Regions from separate parts of the Leclercia sp. CFBP8987 genome, predicted to be linked through region 3. Evidence: predicted binding sites of a transcription regulator. Region 3 holds the regulator's gene; each other region holds the start of a gene.

Region 1 (7,526 bases), 720 kb from region 3:
ACAATCACCGTGTTGCCGAGGTTACGCAGGTGGATCAGCGTCCCGAGCAGGCGTTCGTTGTCGCGCTGGTGCAGGCCGATGGACGGCTCATCCAGTACATACATCACCCCCACGAGACCCGCGCCGATCTGGCTCGCCAGACGGATACGCTGCGCTTCGCCGCCGGACAGGGTCTCAGCCGAGCGGGAAAGAGTCAGGTAGTTCAGGCCGACGTTAACCAGGAACTTGAGGCGATCCCCGATCTCTTTCAGCACTTTCTCGGCAATTTGCGCCCGCTGTCCGGAGAGCTTCAGGTTATTGAAGAAGTCCATCGCATGGCCGATGCTCATGTCCGAGATGGTCGGCAGCGGCGTGTTTTCAACATACACGTGGCGCGCTTCGCGACGCAGGCGGGTGCCGTCACAGGTGGCGCAGGAGCGGTTGCTGATGAACTTCGCCAGCTCTTCACGTACCGCGCTGGATTCCGTCTCTTTGTAACGGCGCTCCATGTTGTGCAGCACGCCTTCGAACGGATGACGGCGCACCGAGGTATCGCCGCGATCGTTCATGTATTTGAACTCAATGTTCTCTTTCGCAGAGCCGAACAGGATCACTTTGTGCACGGTTGGGCTCAGGCTGCCCCACGGCGCTTCGACGTCGAACTTATAGTGTTCAGCCAGCGACTTCAGCATCTGGAAATAGTAGAAGTTACGCTTATCCCAGCCGCGGATCGCGCCGCCTGCCAGGGACAGCTCCGGGTTCTGGATCACCCGGTCAGGATCGAAATATTGCTGCACGCCGAGGCCGTCACAGGTCGGGCAGGCGCCGGCCGGGTTGTTGAACGAGAACAGACGCGGTTCGAGCTCGCGCATGCTGTAACCGCAAATCGGGCAGGCGAAGTTGGCAGAGAAGAGCAGCTCGTCCGCTTTCGGGTCGTCCATGTCGGCAACCACCGCCGTACCGCCGGAGAGATCCAGCGCGGTTTCGAACGACTCAGCCAGGCGCTGGGTCAGATCGTCACGCACCTTAAAGCGGTCGATCACCACCTCGATGGTGTGTTTCTTCTGCAGCTCCAGCTTCGGCGGATCGGAGAGATCGCACACTTCCCCGTCGATACGGGCGCGGATATAACCCTGGCTGGCCAGGTTTTCCAGCGTTTTGGTGTGCTCGCCTTTACGCTCTTTGATGATTGGCGCCAGCAGCATCAGGCGTTTGCCTTCCGGCTGCGCCAGCACGTTATCCACCATCTGGCTGACAGTCTGAGCCGCCAGCGGGACATCATGGTCCGGGCAGCGCGGCTCACCCACGCGGGCATACAGCAGACGCAGGTAGTCATGGATTTCGGTGATGGTCCCGACGGTAGAGCGCGGGTTATGGGAGGTCGACTTCTGCTCAATAGAGATAGCTGGCGACAACCCTTCGATATGGTCGACATCCGGCTTTTCCATCAGCGACAGGAACTGACGCGCATAAGCAGAAAGCGATTCAACGTAACGACGCTGACCTTCGGCATACAGGGTGTCGAAAGCCAGGGAGGATTTGCCTGAGCCTGAAAGCCCGGTCACGACGATCAGTTTGTCGCGAGGGATGACGAGGTTGATATTCTTGAGATTGTGGGTGCGGGCGCCCCGAACTTCTATCTTATCCATTCACCTTTCCCGGTAGGTAGATACACGGAATGCCTGGTTTGTTTGAAGGACAACCGGCAGAAACGATTAATTATGACACAAATTGAACTGGCTGGATATACAGTATTGGAATGCATCTTCTGATTACTTGTGCAACAATGTAACCTTCGTGAGAACTCTGGAAGATGCTTCGAAACTATCGAAAGACCACGTGGAAATGGTACACTCGCGCGCTTACACTATTCAGACAAGTTTTCAGGAGACACGATCATGGCCAGCAGAGGCGTAAACAAGGTGATTCTCGTCGGTAATCTGGGCCAGGACCCGGAAGTACGCTATATGCCGAGTGGTGGTGCAGTGGCCAACATTACGCTGGCTACTTCCGAATCCTGGCGTGATAAAGCGACCGGTGAGATGAAAGAGCAGACCGAATGGCACCGCGTTGTGCTGTTTGGCAAACTGGCCGAAGTGGCCGGTGAATATCTGCGTAAAGGCTCCCAGGTCTATATCGAAGGCCAGCTGCGTACCCGCAAATGGACCGATCAGGCCGGCGCAGAAAAATACACTACCGAAGTGGTGGTAAACGTCGGCGGCACCATGCAGATGCTGGGTGGCCGTCAGGGCGGTGGTGCACCAGCAGGTGGCGGTCAGCAGCAGCAGCAGGGCGGTTGGGGTCAGCCTCAGCAGCCACAGGGCGGCAACCAGTTCAGCGGCGGCGCGCAGTCTCGTCCGCAGCAGCAGCCGTCTGCACCCGCGCAGTCCAACGAACCGCCAATGGATTTCGACGACGACATCCCATTCTGATAATCAGAACCTGCGTTTCGCAACCACAAAAAACCCAGACATGGTCTGGGTTTTTTTATATTCACTAGGTGTACATCATTGGCCAGTCTGGTGGCGTATGGCTCATCGCCTCAACCATTACCGCTTTAACGTTGTTCCAGATAACGGCCACATCCAGCAGGGTGATGCCCAGCAGGCCGGTGGCGAACCAGCATGCCGCCGCCAGACCGAGACAGGTACTGATCACCGCCAGCGCCGTGTAATCTGATTTACGAAACTGAATGTTCAGCGTGCTGGCCAGAAACATCAGCACTGCGCTCAACAACTCCCAGCGTGCAAACACAACGCCAGTGGTAATAGCTGCCATAAAAACGATCCTCAAAGATAACCGCCGCCGGGGATAGCGCGACGTTGCCCACACACTGTGGCAAACTGGCTATCGGCAGGCTCAGACTCACAACAATGAAACAATGTTTCTTGTTACATAAGATATGTGAACTATATCACGTTTGTTCTTTTATTCGCCACTGGGCAAATGCATAAAAATGGCCTTTTTTAACCCTATTATTACCAGGGTTTTAGTGAGCAGAAATATATATTTAGGCTGCTAAGCGGTCTATTTATGACAACTTTGCTGAGAATTCATCGGGATAAGAAAACATGTACAAGCCGGATGGCGATGTACAATATTTACAGCCTCAGAGCTATAGCTTATGCTTCTTGCGGTTGCTTACTCTGTTCGTAATAAATAAATCAGGCTTGAACGTCTTTTGCTGTTTATTATTTTTTGTCATTTTAATTTTACACACGCGTCCCGGTAAGACAGTCACATTAATGTATGCTGGCTGAATATCATTTTATTCCTGATTAATTCGTTGCGGTATTTCTGTCTCGTTAATGAGCTACGAATAAACAATGAAGCAAGTAAATCGAGAAAATATTAATGACAGTACCCGGGCCCTGCACGCATTAGCTAAATTAATGCCAAAATTATCATCCCATGCGACCTTAACGTCGCTGCTGGAGACGATTAATCATACCTTTGGCGCCCAGCTCAGCTGGATGATGATGCAGGATGATACGGGCCAGCCGCAGTTTGTCAGTGCCGGGGAATTAACCTGCCATCCGCTGGAAATTAATGGGTTTATTGCCAGCCAGTTATTGCAACGTCATCCCCGTTCATGGCAGATAATCGGCTGGAAAGAGAATACCGGCACGCTGATATTTCCTCCCGGGCATCCGGGACATCACCAGTTACAGTGCGGCGTGCTGTGTAAAATGGCCCCGCATCAGCACGGCTACTTCTTCCTCGGGTTTACGCAACCGCAAAGCACCCTCACCGTGCTGAAAGAGGTGGTGATTATCCTTGTTGAAAAGCTGAAGGATTTTGTCACCGGGCTGGTGGCCCGTGAGCGTACGGCAAAAGAGATGCAGCGGATGATCGCCCAGTACAAAACGCTGTTTGAACGGGCGCCGGTGCTGATGAACTCTTTCGACCGGAGTAGCCGCTGCGTATTGTGGAATGCTGAATGCGAAAAGGTGTTTGGCTGGACGATGGCGGAGATCAACGCTCATGCCGATCCGCTGGCGCTGTTTTATTCTGACCCGGAGGTGCGTCGCCGGGTCCACGAGTCGGTTAACACCTCCCCGCTGAACGACATGTACGAATGGCACCCGGTGCGCCGGGACGGGATGCAGTTGACCATCCTGTGGTCGAACATCTCCCTGCCGGACGGCTCGATCCTCAATATCGGGCTCGATATTACCGCCCGCAAAAAAGTGGAGCGGCAGCTGGAGATGAAGGCCACGACCGACGATCTGACGCGCTGCTTAAATCGTTTTGCCATCCTGCAGCAGATTGCCGCTGCCCTGGAGATCAGCCAGCGGCAGGAGGCCGACAGCCACTTCTCGGTCCTGATGTTTGACCTGGATTTCTTTAAACAGATTAATGACCAGTGGGGTCACCTGGTGGGGGATGCCGCCCTGGTGCATTTCTGCGACTGCCTGCGGGGGCTGATCCCGCCCGGCTCGGCGCTGGGTCGGGTAGGTGGAGAGGAGTTTTTACTGCTGCTGCCGAAGACCCGCAGCGACGCGGCGGTGCGGCTCTCCACCCGGCTGCGCCGGGCGCTGTCCATCACGCCCCTTAACGTCGGTAGCCGGAGGCTGACTCTCTCCTTCAGCGCGGGAGTGGTGGAGGTGAGCGACAAACAGCATGATACCTCCTCGCTACTCATTAGCGCAGATAAGGCACTTTATGATGCCAAGCGTGCGGGAAGAGGAAAAACAATCGTCGCGGTTGATTATTTATAAATCACTTTAATCATTATCATGGGATAAATAGCACAAAATCTCATGATGAAGTTGCGCTTTTTTCACGCTGTCGGTAGTTTGACTTAATCGACGACATTCTGTTGAGTTATCCGGGAGCCTGGCTTTCAGAACCGGTAATTATTTTCCTTAATAAACAGGAAACGAATACTTTCAGTTTGGCTTACGGACAAATATTATCGGCATAACCAACTATTAGGTTATTGGTGTTAAAAGTCAGTTGCTAACTTCGCATGATTCATGCAACGTAATCACCTGTTTAGCAAAGCATCCGGCCTTCAAGATTACAGGCACATAAAAAGCAGGGATATAGGGCGGAAATGAATCGTAGCGCACGGGACAAGGTGCTGAGGATAGTCGGGGTTATCATGGTAGTTTTGCTACCTGTGATGCTTGCGCTATGGTTTGCCCAGCAACGCGCGGTTAACGAAACAAGCAGCCAACTTCGATCCTTTGCGGAACTCGCTTTAGATAAAACTGAACTGGTCATTCAGCAGGTTGAGCTGGCTCGTCATTCTGCAGAACAGTATTCGGGCGATATTTGCACGCCGGCACACCGGCAATATATGTTAAATATCGTCCGCGGTCGGCTCTACATTGCCGATCTATTGTATGCGGATGGCCGTCAATTTCTTTGCTCAACGACGAGCACCCCCGCGGATCCCTATACGATTTCCGCCGCCAATTACCAACGCCAGCCAGACGTCTCTATCTATTATTACCGCGACACGCCCTTTTATGAGGGATATAAAATGATCTATATGCAGTTAGGTCATTATGTGGTGGTCGTTAACCCTCTGACCTATAGCGAAGTAATGTCTTCGGATCGCTCTCTGGCGTGGGGCGTATTTGATACGGTGACCAATGCCTTCTTTTCCGTTAGTGAACAGGCTAATCAAAAAGAATTAAAAGCGCTGATTGGCGAGAACAATCTCGCATTTCAGAATGAAGGCCGTTTTTATACTATTGTTCGTTCAGACAAGCGCCCGATTGCCGCCATTGTCTCCACCACTAACCAGCGTTTTTATGAAGTGCTTTATCATCAGGCGACATTAACCCTGCCGCTGGGAATGATCAGCAGTATTATTATTTTACTGATGTGGTCGAGAACGCGACGCGAATTTAACTCTCCGGGTCGCTTATTGCATCGGGCATTAAATAAAAGACAGCTTTGCCTGCACTACCAGCCGATTATCGATATTAAAAGCAATGTTTGTGTCGGGGCGGAGGCGCTATTGCGATGGCCAGGTTTTAACGGCCCGGTGATGAGCCCGGTAGAATTTATCCCGCTGGCAGAAGAAGAGGGCATGAGCGAGCGCATCACTGACTACGTGGTGGAAGAAGTCTTCAGCGATCTGGGCCCTTTCCTGGCCTGCAACCCGCATATCTATATCTCCATTAACCTGTCGGCCACGGACTTCCACTCTTCACGCCTGATTGCGATGATCAGCGACAAAGCCCGCCACTACAACGTTCGGGCCCAGCAAATCAAAATCGAAGTGACCGAGCGCGGGTTTATCGACGTGCCGAAAACGACGCCGGTGATCCAGGCGTTTCGTCAGGCGGGATATGAAGTGGCGATCGATGATTTCGGTACCGGCTATTCCAACCTGCACAACCTCTACTCGCTGAACGTCGATATCCTGAAAATCGATAAATCCTTTATCGACACGCTAACCACCAACAGCACCAGCCACCTGATCGTCGAGCACATTATTGAAATGGCCCAAAGCCTGCGCTTAAAAACCATCGCCGAAGGGGTGGAAACACCGGAACAGGTCACCTGGTTAAACAAGCGCGGCGTGCAGTATTGTCAGGGCTGGCACTTCGCGAAGGCCATGTCGCCGCAGGATTTCATGACCTGGCAGCAACAGCCTGTCACGCCATCACTCGCCCACAGCCACTAATTCAGCTGATGACGATAGTCGCTGGGGGTGCGATCAAACTCGCGGCGGAATACGCGGGAAAACGTCTGCTGGGAGACATAGCCCAGGTCCATGGCGATATCAAAAATAGGGCGCTGGGTGGTGCGTAACGCCTGAGCCGCCAATAATAATCTGCGTTGACGAATGTACTCGCCCAGCGTCTGATGCATAACGGCGCGGAACATTCTCTGCAAGTACCACTTCGAGTAACCCGACTTTTTTGCCACCACATCGATACTCAAGGGTTGATCGATATGGTCATCCATCCATTCAATAAGTGTCTGAATAATTTGTTGATGCGACATAGAGCAGCCTCTTTCTGGTTACACCTGTATCGGTTAATTCGTCGTTTTGTCTGCGGGCGAGTATAATTCCTCAAGTTAACTTGAGGTAAAGAGGTTTTATGGAAAAGAAATTACCGCGGATTAAACCGCTGCTGACGCCGGGCGAGGTGGCAAGGCGCAGCGGCGTGGCGGTGTCAGCACTGCATTTCTATGAAAGCAAAGGGTTAATTAAGAGCATCCGCAACACCGGCAACCAGCGGCGATATACCCGCGACGTGCTGCGCTATGTGGCGATCATTAAGATTGCTCAACGCATCGGCATCCCGCTGGCCACCATTGGCGAAGCGCTAGGTATCCTGCCGGAGGGGCATACCCTGAGCGCGAAGGAGTGGAAGGCACTCTCTTCCCAATGGCGCGACGAGCTGGATCGGCGCATTCATACCCTGGAGGCGCTGCGGGACGAGCTTGACGGCTGCATTGGCTGCGGATGTCTGTCACGTAGCGACTGCCCGCTGCGTAACCCTGGCGATAGGCTGGGCGAGCAGGGCACCGGCGCGCGGCTGCTGGAAGAGGATTAGCCCGACGCATAAAAAACTAAA
Region 2 (7,526 bases), 2.3 Mb from region 3:
GCAGGTTGCGGGCAAAACCGTGTGACGGCAGGCCCTGCTCGGTAGCCGGGCCAAACCACGGCCAGCAGATTGGCACGCCGCCGCGGATCGCCGCCCCTTTTTTAAAGGAGGTGATGTCGCTCAGCCACAGCGCTTCCACTTCGCCTTCGGGCTGCCAGGAGAGCAGGTGTGCGCCCTGCAGGGCAACAGAAGCCTGAACCTGCGGATGTTCGACCACAATCACTTCAACGTCATCGATCTGGCGGCGGGAGAGCACAGGGGTAAGTTGTTCGACTACCGGAAGTGCAAAAATTGTTTTAATCATTACGCAATCCTCTGTCTTTAATGCCATAAAAAAAGGCGACCGAGGTCGCCTTTTTGGATCAGATTCTCATCTCAACTTATTTGGAGATGTGAGCGATCAGGTCCAGAACTTTGTTAGAGTAACCGGTTTCGTTGTCGTACCAGGAAACCAGTTTCACGAAGTTGTCGTTCAGTGCGATACCTGCTTTAGCATCGAACACAGAAGTGCACACTTCGCCGTTGAAATCGGTAGAAACAACGTCGTCTTCGGTGTAACCCAGAACGCCTTTCATTGCGCCTTCGGAAGCAGCTTTGATTGCTTTCTTAATTTCTTCGTAAGAAGCAGCTTTTTCCAGACGAACGGTCAGGTCAACTACAGATACGTTAGGGGTTGGAACGCGGAACGCCATACCAGTCAGTTTACCGTTCAGCTCTGGCAGTACAACGCCTACAGCTTTAGCAGCACCGGTAGAAGATGGGATGATGTTCTGAGCTGCGCCGCGGCCGCCGCGCCAGTCTTTGTGAGACGGGCCATCAACGGTTTTCTGAGTAGCGGTGGTAGCGTGAACGGTGGTCATCAGGCCTTCAACGATACCGAAGTTGTCGTTGATAACTTTAGCCAGTGGCGCCAGGCAGTTGGTGGTGCAGGATGCGTTAGAAACGATGTCCTGGCCAGCATACTTCTCGAAGTTAGCGCCTTTAACGAACATTGGGGTGTTGTCTTTGGATGGACCAGTCAGAACAACTTTTTTCGCGCCAGCGGTGATGTGCTTACGCGCAGTTTCGTCGGTCAGGAAGATACCGGTTGCTTCAGCAACAACGTCAACACCGATTTCGTTCCACTTCAGGTTAGCTGGATCTTTTTCAGCAGTAACACGGATGGTTTTGCCGTTGACAACCAGGTGGCCGTCTTTCACTTCAACGGTGCCGTTGAAACGACCGTGAGTTGAGTCGTACTTCAGCATGTACGCCATGTATTCAGCGTCTAACAGATCGTTGATACCAACGATTTCGATGTCAGAACGTTCCTGAGCAGCACGGAAAACAATACGGCCGATACGGCCAAAACCGTTGATACCTACTTTGATAGTCATATATTCCACCAGCTATTTGTTAGTGAATAAAAGGTTGCGTGTAAAATTACAAAAACCTTACGCAGCGTCAAGCGGAATCGTGTCAATCATTGCGACAAATCAATCCTTCGCATTACCTTTGCTCGATTGACTCACCTCACATTCCCTCGGAGCTAGCACCCATATGGGGCCTGCGCACGGAATTTTAAAGGGCTGACCACATAAAAACGTGGAGTAGATCACATTTGTCTGAGTGCCTCTGCGCAACGAGTAAGTTTAGATCAAAAGTTCATACTTCAGTGTTAATGTTTTGTTAGAATCGAGGGTAAAAGTTGTCTGTTTCAACTGCGAGATGTAAGCCTATGTCGAATCAACAAAACCCCGATGAACTGAAAAAAAACCTCACAGAAATGCAGTTCTACGTGACGCAAAACCACGGTACGGAACCGCCGTTTACCGGGCGTCTGCTGCATAACAAGCGCGATGGTGTCTACCACTGCCTGGTGTGTGATGCTGCACTGTTTAACTCCCAAAGCAAATACGATTCTGGCTGCGGCTGGCCGAGCTTCTATGAACCGGTGAGTGAAGAGGCCATTCACTATCTCAAGGACATCAGCCACGGTATGGAGCGCATTGAGATTCGCTGTGGAAACTGTGACGCCCATCTCGGTCACGTCTTCCCGGACGGCCCTCAGCCGACAGGGGAGCGTTTTTGCGTCAATTCCGCCTCATTAAGCTTCACTGACGACCAGAACGGCGACCAGACGAAAGGCTGAAAAATCGATTCAGCAAATTATTCCTTCGGAGCCCGATTTAACATGAATATTGAAGAGATGATTAACGGCATGACGCCGGATGTTTATCAGCGTCTGGTCACGGCAGTTGAGCTGGGAAAATGGGCCGATGGCGTGGCGCTGACCGCGGAGCAGAAAGAGAATTGCCTCCAGTTAGTCATGCTGTGGCAGGCGCGCAATAACACTGACGCGCAGCACATGACCATCGACACCCAGGGGCAGATGGTGATGAAGAGTAAGCAGCAGCTGAAAGAGGATTTCGGCATCGCGCCAAAATCGATTGCGACCCTGAAAATGCAGTAACCCTGCGGGTGAAGCCCTCTCCCCGGGAGAGGGCTTATGTTTTACTTAATCCCCAGCGACTCCGCCAGCTGCTTCGCCAGCTGGTTGTTGTCATCCGCGCTGTACTCCCAGAACATCGCCCCGGCCAGGCCTTTCTCTTTGATGTACTCCGCTTTGATCGCCACCGACCGCGGGTTCTCATAAGAGAGGGCAAACAGCGCCTTACCCTCATCCCCCTTCACCGACAGCCACGGCACTTTGGCCTGATCGTCCCACTGCTCGGTAAAGCGTTTCTGCGGATCGTTTAAAAACGTCTTCACGATATCGTTGTACTTCACGTAGGTGTCTTTGGTCAGGTCATAGCCCAGCGTTTTGAACAGGTCGATCTGTTGCGCGCTGAAATAAGGCTGGGTTGCCGGGTTTTTCTGTGCATCCGGCTTGCTCCAGTCGATGCCAGGCTCCACGGCGCGTTTCGGCACGCGGCCATAGAAGCCGATGCCGAGGTTCATCTGCTGTGGCTTCAGCCCGGCGGCCAGATAGTTATTCACCACGAAGTCCACGCTATATTTATCCGCCGCGGCCACGGTCGGCCAGGCGCTGGAGTCATACAGGTTGGCGTTGAAGTACTGAGTGCCGTACGCCATGTCGTAGGTCATCAGGTTGATGTAATCGAGTAACGGTGCAATCGCCTTCACGTCGATCCAACTTTTCGGACTTTCTGCATTGGCACCGACGGCGATGGTTACCAGTTTTTTATTGCCAAACGCGGTACGCAGCTCTTTCAGCAGGGCGGTAAAGTTGTCCCGATCCGCTGGAGTGCTGGCGACCAGTCCCCATGCGCCGTTAACCGGGAATTCCCAGTCGAGGTCGATCCCGTCCAGACCGTATTTTTCCACGATCGCCTGCGCGGAGCGGATGAATACCGCCCGGGTCTCCGGGCTGGATGCCGCCCCCGAGAAACCACGCGCGCCCCAGCCACCCACGGAGAGCAGGACCTTAAGATTGGGGTTTTGTTTGCGCAGGACGGGGAGCAAGGCCAGGTCGGCGGCCACTTTCGGCGAAAGCCAGATCTGGTGCAGTTTGCCCGGCTCTTTTAGCGCCGGGTTAGTTTCGTCTTTTTCGTCGTTATAGATCAGACCGAAGGAGTAGTTCAGGTGGGTGATCTGGCGAACATCGAGTTTATTGATATCCCCGCCCGGTCCGGCGGTGACGTCGCCACCCCCGTTAAAATAGCCCACCGACATCAGGGAGCTGGCGGAAGCAATGGACGCGCAAAGCAGGGGTAAGGCTGCCAACAAGGGCAAAAGTTTCATAGCAATTCCTCTTCAATTTTGACGGTAAAAAACAAGCACGCCACGTAAGGGCGTGGCGAAAAAAGTGCCAAAAAAGAATAGCATTGCCGTCTCGCTGAGAGTGCGAGGCAGTTCACTTTATGGGACTAATGGAGGATATTGCGGCCTGATGCCCTCACCCCGACCCTCTCCCACGGGGAGAGGGCGCAAACATAAAAAACGGTAACCCAGGTTACCGTTTTGCATTTACCTTGAAGCGCCACCCGGCACAAAGGCGCACTACGCCTGCGTCTCCTGCCAGTCCGCCAGCGTGTACAGCGTGGCACCTTCTGCCGCCATATCCATAAACGCCTGAGCGCTGTCCTGGTGCTGAATGTTGACCCCGCGGCAGCCGTCGGTGATGACGTTCACCTGGTAGCCCAGCTGCAACGCATCCAGTACGGTAAATTTGACGCAGTAATCGGTCGCCAGGCCCATCACAATCAGCTCAACGATTTCATGATGGCGCAGCCACTGATCCAGCCCGGTTTTCTGTCGGTGACCGTTATCAAAGAAGGCGCTGTAGCTGTCGATGTTCGGGTTTTCCCCTTTCTGGAAGATCGCGTCGATGGCCTTGCTGTTCAGCAGGGGATGCAGCTCTGCGCCTTCAGTCTGCTGCACACAGTGATCGGGCCAGAAAGTTTGCGGCAGGCCATCCAGCTCACCCTGGGTGAAGGGCTCGACGTTATGCTGGCTGGCAAAGCTGCCGTGATCTGCCGGATGCCAGTCCTGGCTGGCCACTACCGCTTCACCACGGGCTTTACACCACTCAATCAGCGCGTTGGCGATGTCCACCGTGCTGTCGCCTTCGGCCACCGCCAGCGCGCCGCCGGCGCAGAAGTCATTCTGTAAATCGACCAGTAACAGGGCTCGTTGTTTCATGCGGACTCCTTATTCGTCTGGCGTCAGTTCGCCACGCAGGTTTTGCATCATTGCGGTGCGAATCGACTGCACATCCAGATCCTGACTCAGTAAGTAGTGAAGTTTAGTCAGGGTGGCTTCTACCGTCATATCGAATCCGCTGATTACCCCCGCTTGTGCCAGAGCATTACCGGTGGCATAGCCGCCCATATTCACTTTGCCGGACATGCACTGGGTGAGGTTGACCACTACAATCCCACGGCTGCTGGCTTCCTGAAGCTCTTTCAGGAACTCACCGTTTTGCGGGGCGTTGCCCACGCCGTAGGAGCGCAGGATCAGCGCTTTTACGGGCTGGCGCAGGAAGTTTCGTACCACATCGGCGGAGATCCCTGGATAGATAGTCACCACTCCAATTGGCTGCGGGGTAATCGGATGCACCACCAGCTCGCCCGTCGTATGAGGAGCAGGCGGTGTACCGAGGCGGCGGATATGGATCCCGGCTTCCAGCAGCGGCGAGAGGTTCGGGGAGGCAAAGGCATCAAAGCCGTCCGCATGCGCTTTGGTGGTACGGTTGCCGCGATACAGGCGGTTGTTGAAGAACAGGCTCACTTCGCTAATCGGGAAGTTGGCCGCCACGTACAGCGAGTTGAGCAGGTTGATCTGCCCGTCAGAACGCAGCTCCGCCAGCGGGATCTGCGAGCCGGTAACGATCACCGGTTTGCTGAGGTTTTCCAGCATGAAGGAGAGCGCCGAAGCGGTAAACGCCATGGTGTCCGTGCCATGCAGGATCACGAAGCCATCATACTGATCGTAGTGCGCCTTGATGTCGTCGGCGATATGTTGCCAGTCTTCCGGGGTCATGTCGGACGAATCCATCAGCGGGTCATACTCGTGGATGGTAAAGTCCGGCATCTCCGGGCGATGGAACTCAGGCATCAACGCCAGCTGGCGCTGCAGATGACCCGAAACCGGGATATAGCCATTTTCCGAGCGCTGCATACCGATGGTACCGCCGGTATAGGCCACATAGATTGATTTCTTTTGCATGATGTAATGTTCTTGGGCTTCAAAGAAAAATCCCCTCTTCGCAGAAGAGGGGATGGGGATTAACGCACGTTAGCGCAGGTGAGGCAGAACGCGTAGCGGTTTTGCGGATCGTTAAAGGCGGCCAGTTTGTCGCCCTCCGCTTTGACTGCCTTCGCCGCCGAGGCGACCGGTGCCGGCAGATACGCCTGCAGCGCGTCCGGCAGCATGGCTTTCACCGAGCCGGAGAAGCTGTCCATCACCAGATCAACGAAGGTCGGCTCATCCTGATAGAAGTCGATATGCCACTGCTTCAGCTTCGCCAGTTCGGCGGCCTTCGCCACGGCGTCATCGAAATCGCCCAGATTATCCACCAGCCCGTTGGTCTTCGCATCCTGGCCGGTCCAGACATGGCCCTGGGCAATCTGGTCGATCTGCGCCGGGGTCTGCTTACGGGAGTCGGCCACCAGGGTGATAAAGCGCTTATAGCCGTTCTCAATGCTGAGCTGCATCATCTGCGACACTTCCGGCGGTAAGGCTTTGGTGATGGCGATATCCGCCAGCGGCGAGGTCGCCACACCGTCAGTATGCACGCCCAGATAGTCGAGGCTGTTCTCCACGGTGTTAATCACGCCGAAGATGCCGATGGAACCGGTCAGGGTGCTTGGGTTCGCCACGATGTAGTTCGCCGGGGTCGAGATCCAGTACCCACCGGATGCCGCCATTCCGCCCATGGAGACCACCACCGGTTTACCGGCGGCGCGGGCCGCTGACAGTTCAGCGCGGATCACTTCCGAGGCGCTGACGCTACCGCCCGGGCTGTTCACCCGCAGGACGATGGCTTTCACTTTCGGGTCGAGACGCGCGTCGCGGATCTGTGAGGCGGTGGTATCGCCACCCACGTTGCCCGGCGTCTCTTCGCCATCCATGATCGCTCCGTTAGCGAAGACCACGGCAATGCTGTCGCCGGTATCAGCCGGTTTTTTCGCCTGATAATCATAGAAGCTGATCGCGCTGTAATTCTTCTCCTCTTTACTCCAGCCGAACTGCTTGGTCAGGGACTTTTCAATCTCGGCGCTGGAGCCCAGGGCATCCACCAGCTTGCTGTTCAGGGCATACTTCGCCGTGTCGCCATCGACGTTACGCAGCCCGTCCAGCACCGCCTGCGCACCCGGGAAGACCTGCTCCGGGGTGATCTGACGGTTGGCGGCCACGGTGCCAAGATAGTTTTTCCACAGCTCACCGATCCAGCGGCTGTCCGCTTCCCGGGCGGCAGGGGACATGTCGTCGCGGATAAACGGCTCAACGGCGGATTTATAGGTCCCGACGCGGAACACGTGGGTCGTGACTTTCAGCTTATCGAGCAGGGATTTGTAATAGAGGCCATTGGTGGCGAAACCGTGCAGATCGACGGTGCCCTGCGGTGAGAGCCACACTTTATTGGCAAAGCTCGCCAGATAGTACTGCCCCTGGCTGTAGTTATCGCCCACCGCAATCACCGGTTTACCGCTGTCGCGGAACTCACGCAGTGCTTTACCGATGTACTGCATCGAAGGCTGATCCGCCCCGGCGAAGTTCTTCAGATCCAGCACAATGCCGGTGATATTGCGATCGTCTTTTGCCTGACGAATAGCATCAACGATATCGAACAGCGAGTTTTCCTGTAGACGATCGCTGCTGGCGCCAAACAGCTGGCGGCCCAGCACGCCCAGACGGTTGCTGGTAGAGGGTTTATCCACCACCACACCGGCGATGTCGAGCAGCAGCGCGCCGCGCCCGGCATTCTGGGCCTGGCTGGTGGAGCTGATGTGCATCCAGACACCCACGCACACCATCAGAATAAGGATGAAGAAGATGTTCATCACCAGATTGCGGACGAA
Region 3 (7,526 bases):
CGTGCGCGGTGGCTGAGGCAGCGTTCGATATTATCAACACCCCGGAAGTGCTGAGCGGCGTTAACACGAAGCGGGAGCAGTTTGTGAAGCACCTTCAGCAGATCGATGCTCAGTACGATCTCTTCAGTGATATTCGCGGCATGGGGCTGCTGATTGGTGCCGAGCTGAAGCCGCAATACAAAGGCCGGGCGCGCGATTTCCTCTACGCCGCCGCCAGCGAAGGGGCGATGGTGCTCAATGCCGGGCCGGATGTGATGCGCTTTGCGCCGTCGCTGCTGGTGGAGAGCGAGGATATCGACGAAGGGATGAGCCGTTTTGCCGCCGCGGTGAAGCGCGTGGTTCAGGCGTAGGCCCGTGCAAGCGTAGCGCCGCCGGGCACAAAAGCTAATACGGCGTCCGTTTCAAACGCCGGATCAACCAGATCCCATGATGCGGACGCTGTCGCCACGCCACTGACGAAATGGTGTGCATGGTATTCAGATGCCCCAGGATGCGCTGCAGATGCTGCTCCAGGGTGCTCATAGGCCCGTAGGTCAGGGTTTCGGGAGCTTCCAGGATATTCTCATCGCCGCTTTCACCCGGCGAATCATACTCCAGACGCTGCTGACAGCGCTGAAGCGCAATTTCACACGACTGCAGATAACGCTGCGCCAGGTCTGGCGTCAGCATCGTATGCTCCCGCGCCAGGGTCGTCATCGCGTTGATATGCTCGACGATAAACTGGCTGTGCGTTACCCACAGTTTCATATCCGCCAGATACGCCGAATTGAAGCCCGGCTCCTGCATCGCCTGGTTGAGCGAGTTGAACAGGGCGTTGTGCGCCTGGTTGACCTTCATGCGCTGCCAGGCCAGCGGCGTCGGCTGCGGATCGTCGCTGAGGATCAGGCGGATGGCCTCCTGATCGGCCTCCAGCGCGTCGTGGGCATTCTGCCGCAGCAGCCCGCTCTGCCACTGCGGCCACAGCCAGACCATGCCGCCGAAGGCAATCAGACAGCCAATCAGGGTATCGGCCAGCCGGGCGATAATAAATTGCTCACCGTTCAGGGTCAGCAGTTGCAGGGTATATACCGCCGTGACCGTAAAGCCCACCGTCGCCCAGCCGTAGTTCTTACGAATAAACAGGTAACTTACCAGAGTGATCACCAGCATCCCGGCGAGGGTATAGCCTTCCGGAACGTGGAAGTGCAGGGTGACACCGGCGATGATCAGCCCCACCATGGTGCCGGCCGCCCGGTGGAAAATACGCACCCGCGTCGCGCTGTAGCCGTTTTGCGTTACCAGCAGGACGGTCATTAAGATCCAGTAAGGTTTCGGCAGGTGCAGCGCTATGCCCATCAGGCTGGCGATACTCAGCATCACGCTGATACGCGCCGCATTACGGAGGGCGGCAGACTTCAGCGACAGATAGCTTTTCAGGGCGGGGATCAGCGGCAGGCGTTTCTGCTTGTCGGCCATCAGGTCGCGCGGGTAGAGCGGACGCTGGGTGCGCAGCACCCGGGCGATACGGCTGAAGTGCCAGGCGCAGAACTGTCCCACCGGGTTATCCGGGTGCTGACGGGCGATTTTTTCCAGCGCGCCGAGCGGTTTGTCCATGCTAAAGCGAGTGGGGTAGCGATGATAGAGGATGTCATCAGCCAGCACCCGCAGGCGGGCCGCCACGGTCTGTGCGTTCCAGCGGATCACCGCTTCGGCGTGACTGCGCTCCACCAGCTTTTGCACCTCCTTCGGGTGGTGCAGACTGACGGAGATATGCTCCTGCAGATCCAGCCCCACCTGGAAGGTGCGCAGCAGGCGTTTGTATTCGTGATTTCTGTTGGCCGCCAGCATATGCAGCTGCTGGTAACAGAGGCTGATCAGATCCACTACCTTCTGCTGGCGGGCCAGCAGCGGTGGCAACGATTTCTCAGGGTCAGTGTGCTGGGTCAGCAGGGTATATTTCGCTTCGCAGTAATCCGCCAGCTGTTGATAGAGCATGCTCAGCGACTCGCGCAGCGGCTGTTCGCGCCACATCCAGAACCAGAACCAGTTAAACAGCCCGTACCAGAGGGTGCCCAGCGTATAGAGGAGCAGCGGTTCCCAGACCGGCATGTTCCCGGCAAGACTCAGGGTAAAGATGGCCGCAATCAGCGAGGCGGGCAGGAGTCGCGCATGGAGAGCGCTGATTTCTGCCGTGACGCCTAAGGTCATTGCCAGTACCGTCAGAATGAGCGGCAGTGGAATATCCCGCGCCAGCAACAGCTGGACGGCCAGGCTACATCCGGCAAACAGGCAGCCGCCAATAGTCAGACGTTTAAAAAAGCGTTTATGCGGTGTGTCCAGGCCAGCGATGTTGCAGCAGGCTGGAACCAGAGAAAAGAGGAGTCCCTGTTGCAGATGACCGAAAATCAAACCCACAGCCACGGGGAGACACAACACCAGGGTTTGCCGCAGTGCGTAGTTAACTTCCGGGTGATAAATGAGCCTGCGCCACATGGATGCTAGAGACAAAAACGGCGTGGCATCCTGCGATGCCACGCCGTTTGAGCGGAATTAACGTGTTCCGTAAACCACGATGGTTTTACCGTGGGCGGAAATCAGGTTTTGATCTTCCAGCATTTTCAGAATACGACCGACTGTCTCACGCGAACATCCGACGATCTGACCAATTTCCTGACGGGTAATTTTAATTTGCATACCGTCCGGGTGGGTCATGGCGTCTGGCTGTTTCGCCAGGTTCAGCAGGGTCTGAGCGATACGGCCCGTTACGTCGAGGAAGGCGAGGTTACCCACTTTCTCGGACGTGACCTGCAGACGGCGAGCCATCTGCGAGGAGAGGCGCATCAGGATATCCGGGTTAACCTGGATCAGCTGGCGGAACTTCTTATAGGAGATCTCAGCCACTTCACACGCGGTCTTCGCACGCACCCAGGCGCTACGCTCCTGACCTTCTTCAAACAGGCCCAGCTCGCCGATGAAATCTCCCTGATTCAGGTAAGAGAGGATCATCTCTTTGCCTTCTTCATCTTTGATCAGCACTGCCACTGAGCCTTTGACGATGTAATACAACGTTTCCGCTTTTTCACCCTGGTGAATCAGCGTGCTCTTCGATGGGTACTTATGAATATGGCAATGAGACAAGAACCATTCGAGAGTCGGGTCTGTTTGCGGTTTGCCAAGCACCATGCGCTGTTATCCTCTGTTATAAGCTGTCTCCAGAGTCTGGCTATGTACCTGTACTCTGGGGTTGCAATCGAATTCTTTCCCCTGCCTGGGGTCTGGCTGGCACAATAATTAGCAGCCTGGAATGTGTGATGTCCTCTGCATACATGTGCAACGTCAATGTATTACTGTAGCATCCCGACTGTTTTAGCATAGCTTTTGCCGCGTGTCTCCTGGTGTCTCGCTTCAGCTTGATGCAGGTCGACTTCCGTTGTCAGAATTGTTACTGACGCGTAATCTGTCAGCAAAAATGCACTCCTGGAGTTAATACAAATGCAAGCACGTGTGAAATGGGTAGAAGGGTTAACGTTCCTTGGTGAGTCCGCTTCCGGGCACCAGATTTTGATGGATGGCAACTCCGGTGATAAAGCGCCAAGCCCGATGGAAGTAGTCCTGATGGCGGCAGGCGGATGCAGCGCCATCGACGTGGTGTCGATCCTGCAAAAAGGGCGTCACGATGTGACCGACTGTGAAGTGAAGCTGACCTCAGAGCGCCGTGAAGAGGCGCCGCGCCTGTTCACCCATATCAACCTGCACTTCGTGGTCACCGGCAAAGCGCTGAAAGATGCGGCGGTATCCCGCGCGGTGGATCTCTCTGCGGAGAAGTACTGCTCCGTGGCGCTGATGCTGGAGAAAGCGGTCAACATTACGCATTCGTATGAAGTGATCGAGGCCTAAGCGCCTTGCCCGGTGGCGCTGCGCTTACCGGGCAACAAAACCTCAGTCGATCTTCTTGCCTTCCATCAACCGCTGCACCAGCGGCATCATGATCAACTCCATCGCCAGCCCCATCTTCCCGCCCGGCACCACCAGCGTATTGATGTGCGAAATAAATGAACCCTGCAGCATCGCCAGCAGCCAGGGGTAGTCAATATTGTCCAGATTGCGGAAGTGGATCACCACGAAGCTCTCGTCAAGGGACGGGATGCCTTTTGCGGCAAAGGGGTTAGAAGTGTCCACGGTCGGGACGCGCTGGAAGTTAATATGGGTGCGGGAAAACTGTGGCGTCAGGAAGTTAATGTAATCCTCCATCGAGCGCACCACCGAGTCCATCACCGCCTCGCGGGAGTGACCGCGTTCGCTGGTATCCCGCGTCAGCTTCTGGATCCACTCCAGATTGACGATCGGTACCACGCCCACCAGCAGGTCGACATGGCGCGCCACGTCGTGATGCGGCGTCACCACTCCGCCATGCAGGCCTTCATAAAACAGCACGTCGGTCGGTTCCGGCAGCGGCTGCCAGGGGGTGAAGGTGCCCGGCACCTGGTTCCAGGGGACCGCTTCGTCATAGGTGTGCAGGTATTTGCGTGCCTGGCCGGTGCCGCTTCGCCCGTATTCGGCGAAGGTTTGCTCCAGCAGGCCGAAGTCGTTGGCATCCGGGCCAAAGTAGCTGATGTGTTTGCCGAGATCGCGGGCCTTGCGGATGGCCATGTCCATCTCAGGGCGGGTGAAGCGGTGAAAGCTGTCGCCTTCTACTTCCGCAGCACGCAGATGCAGCTGCGAGAAGATCTTACGAAAGGCGAGGCTGGTGGTAGTGGTACCCGCACCACTCGACCCTGTAACGGCAATAACCGGATGTCTGGCGGACATAGCAACTCCCTGAATGGAAAGAGGTCGCGGTTAACCGCGAAATTGATTGCGAGGCATGATGTTGACGGTTTCGTGCAGCTCAGACCATACCACCAGCACCTCACCGCTTTGCAGCTGGCGCCTGACGTCGGCGACCTTCTGCTCAAGCGAAAGCTCCTGTTCACCATAATCGGTGCCTTCGCGTAACACAAAGCTTTCAATCAGATTATCCAGCGTTTCGGGAGCCAGATCTTGCCAGGGAATAATCATCTTATCGGTTCCAGGTATGTGGTCAGCCAGTCCGGGATACGCGTTTCCAGCCACATCTGCGGGCGGCGCAGCGTGCCACCGACAAAGCCCACGTGTCCGCCGTGTTCGGTCAGCTGATACTGTACGTTAGCGGGCAAAAATTCCTGCGCGGGTATCGAGTGATGATCCATAAAGGGATCGTCTTTAGCATGAATAATCAGTACCGGTTTGGTGATGTTGCTCAGCACCGGCATGGCGCTGCACTGGCGATAGTAGTCAATCGCATCGGCAAAACCGTGAATTTTGGCGGTGATCAGATCGTCAAATTCGCGCAGGCGGCGCACTTTCTTCAGCTGTCGCAGACTGACCGGGAGCGTATCCGGGTAAGCTTTAAGTTTGCGTGCCGCATTGGCTTTGAGCAAGTTAAGCAGATAACGCTGATAGATTCGCGAGAAGCCCTTATCCATATGATAGCTGCAGTGCTCCAGCATGAACGGGGCAGAGACGATGGCGGCGGCATCCAGCGGGATGGTATCGCCCTCTTTTGCCAGCAGGCAGGCGAGCATGTTTCCACCCAGCGAATAGCCCACTGCCGCCGTAGGGGCCGGGCCGTGAGTCTCTGCCAGCCAGCGCAGGAACCAGGTGCCATCTTCAGTTTCACCGGAGTGATAGATGCGTTTCTGGCGATTGGGTTCGCCGCTGCACCCTCTGAAGTGCATCACCACGCCCAGCCAGCCGCGCGCTTTTGCCGCCTGAATCAGGCCGTGCGCATAGGGGCTGTGCAGGCTGCCCTCCAGACCATGGAAGACCACCAGTCGGGGTTTGTGCCGGGCCTGCTGCGGATCTTCGCTCCAGGCTAAATCAACGAAGTCATCATCCGGCAGGTCAAGGCGCTGCCAGACGGGGGTAAAAAGCACTTTACGGCGGATGAGACGCGGCAGCATGGTCTGCAGGTGTCGGTTCGACACGCCCCGCATGGGGACAAATTCCGCGCTTTCGTCGGCTGCAATGTTGAAGTCTGAGGGGATGATTTGGGTCATAAAGGTGATGCTAATTATTGTCTGTTATTTACGATACCTTCCGAATTGTACCCCGTTTAGCCTAGTTTTCCGAAACATGAACTGATCCCGATCACAAATATTTACCTTGATTATTACTCTCATGCTAATGATTCCTCTCTACGCTTAATTGATGACTTTATCGCCAGGGGGCACACTTAACTCAACGTTAAGCAAATCTAAAGATGAGCTGAATCAGGAGGTTAACAATGTTATCAGGGCAAATGCCAGCCCGGAACTGGAACACGCGTCGCACTGAAAAAGCGCGCCGCCTGGCTTCCGTCCCGGTGCAGGGCAAAGTACTGCCAACAGGCGACCTTGTCGCCATGCTGGAAAAACTGATCGCCCCAGGCGACAAAGTCGTACTGGAAGGGAATAACCAGAAACAGGCAGATTTTCTTTCCCGTTCTCTGGCCGAAGTGAACCCGCAAATTGTTCACGATCTGCATATGATTATGCCGAGCGTCGGTCGCAGCGAGCACCTGGATATTTTTGAGAAGGGTATCGCCCGCAAACTCGACTTCTCATTCTCAGGTACCCAGAGCCTGCGTATTTCGCAGCTGCTGGAAGACGGGCAACTGGAAATTGGTGCCATCCACACCTACATCGAACTCTATTCCCGCCTGTATGTTGATCTGTCGCCAAACGTGGCGCTGATTGCCGGTTTTAAAGCGGACCGTAAAGGTAACCTCTATACCGGTGCCAGCACCGAGGATACCCCGGCGCTGGTCGAAGCCGCCGCCTTCCACGACGGTATCGTTATCGCTCAGGTCAACGAGCTGGTGGACGATGAGTGCGATCTGCCGCGCGTGGATATCCCTGGCTCCTGGATTGATTTCGTGGTCGTGGCCGATAAGCCGTTCTTCATCGAACCGCTGTTCACCCGTGACCCACGCCTGATCAAACAGGAACACATCCTGATGGCGATGATGGCCATCAAAGGCATCTATGCGGAACACCAGGTTCAGTCCCTGAACCATGGTATCGGCTTCAACACCGCCGCCATTGAACTGCTGCTGCCGACCTACGGTGAACAGCTCGGCCTGAAAGGCAAAATCTGTAAACACTGGACGCTGAACCCGCATCCGACGCTGATCCCGGCAATTGAAAGCGGCTGGGTCGAGAGCGTGCACTGCTTCGGCGGTGAGCTGGGGATGGAAGAGTACATTCGTGCCCGTCCTGACATCTTCTTTACCGGCGCCGACGGCTCCATGCGCTCTAACCGCGCCTTCTGCCAGCTGGCAGGCCAGTACGCGGTGGATATGTTTATCGGTTCTACGCTGCAGGTTGATGGCTATGCCAACTCCTCAACCGTGACCCGCGGTCGTCTTTCCGGCTTCGGTGGGGCGCCAAATATGGGCCACGACCCGCACGGTCGTCGTCATGCCACCCCGGCCTGGCTGAACATGATCACTGAACCCGATCCGATGCAGCGCGGTAAAAAGCTGGTGG

What was found. The regulator CRP, encoded in region 3, controls carbon source genes, mostly activating them, when cyclic AMP is high. The targets are predictions, from matches to a motif close to ATGTGANNNNNNTCACAT.
Positions count from the first base shown of each region.
Region 1: a site for CRP is predicted at 2,882-2,899, ahead of SOM40_RS01340 (YjcB family protein). Genes of this name have one in related genera too.
Region 2: a site for CRP is predicted at 1,583-1,600, ahead of msrB (peptide-methionine (R)-S-oxide reductase MsrB). Genes of this name have one in related genera too.

Region 1 covers NZ_CM188255.1:280,583-288,108, forward strand. The annotation lists gene uvrA (excinuclease ABC subunit UvrA) at 1-1,628, opposite strand, end outside; gene ssb1 (single-stranded DNA-binding protein SSB1) at 1,878-2,411, shown strand; gene SOM40_RS01340 (YjcB family protein) at 2,476-2,757, opposite strand; gene SOM40_RS01345 (GGDEF domain-containing protein) at 3,306-4,700, shown strand; gene pdeC (cyclic di-3',5'-guanosine monophosphate phosphodiesterase PdeC) at 5,039-6,625, shown strand; gene soxS (superoxide response transcriptional regulator SoxS) at 6,622-6,948, opposite strand; gene soxR (redox-sensitive transcriptional activator SoxR) at 7,047-7,505, shown strand.
Region 2 covers NZ_CM188255.1:1,900,950-1,908,475, forward strand. The annotation lists gene SOM40_RS09070 (D-hexose-6-phosphate mutarotase) at 1-304, opposite strand, end outside; gene gapA (glyceraldehyde-3-phosphate dehydrogenase) at 381-1,376, opposite strand; gene msrB (peptide-methionine (R)-S-oxide reductase MsrB) at 1,718-2,131, shown strand; gene SOM40_RS09085 (YeaC family protein) at 2,174-2,452, shown strand; gene chiD (chitinase ChiD) at 2,494-3,744, opposite strand; gene pncA (bifunctional nicotinamidase/pyrazinamidase) at 4,003-4,644, opposite strand; gene ansA (asparaginase) at 4,654-5,670, opposite strand; gene sppA (signal peptide peptidase SppA) at 5,730-7,526, opposite strand, start outside.
Region 3 covers NZ_CM188255.1:4,439,143-4,446,668, reverse strand. The annotation lists gene argD (bifunctional acetylornithine/succinyldiaminopimelate transaminase) at 1-350, shown strand, start outside; gene SOM40_RS21470 (YccS/YhfK family putative transporter) at 385-2,472, opposite strand; gene crp (cAMP-activated global transcriptional regulator CRP) at 2,530-3,162, opposite strand; gene SOM40_RS21460 (OsmC family protein) at 3,472-3,876, shown strand; gene SOM40_RS21455 (phosphoribulokinase) at 3,919-4,788, opposite strand; gene SOM40_RS21450 (YheU family protein) at 4,819-5,037, opposite strand; gene SOM40_RS21445 (hydrolase) at 5,034-6,056, opposite strand; gene mdcA (malonate decarboxylase subunit alpha) at 6,284-7,526, shown strand, end outside.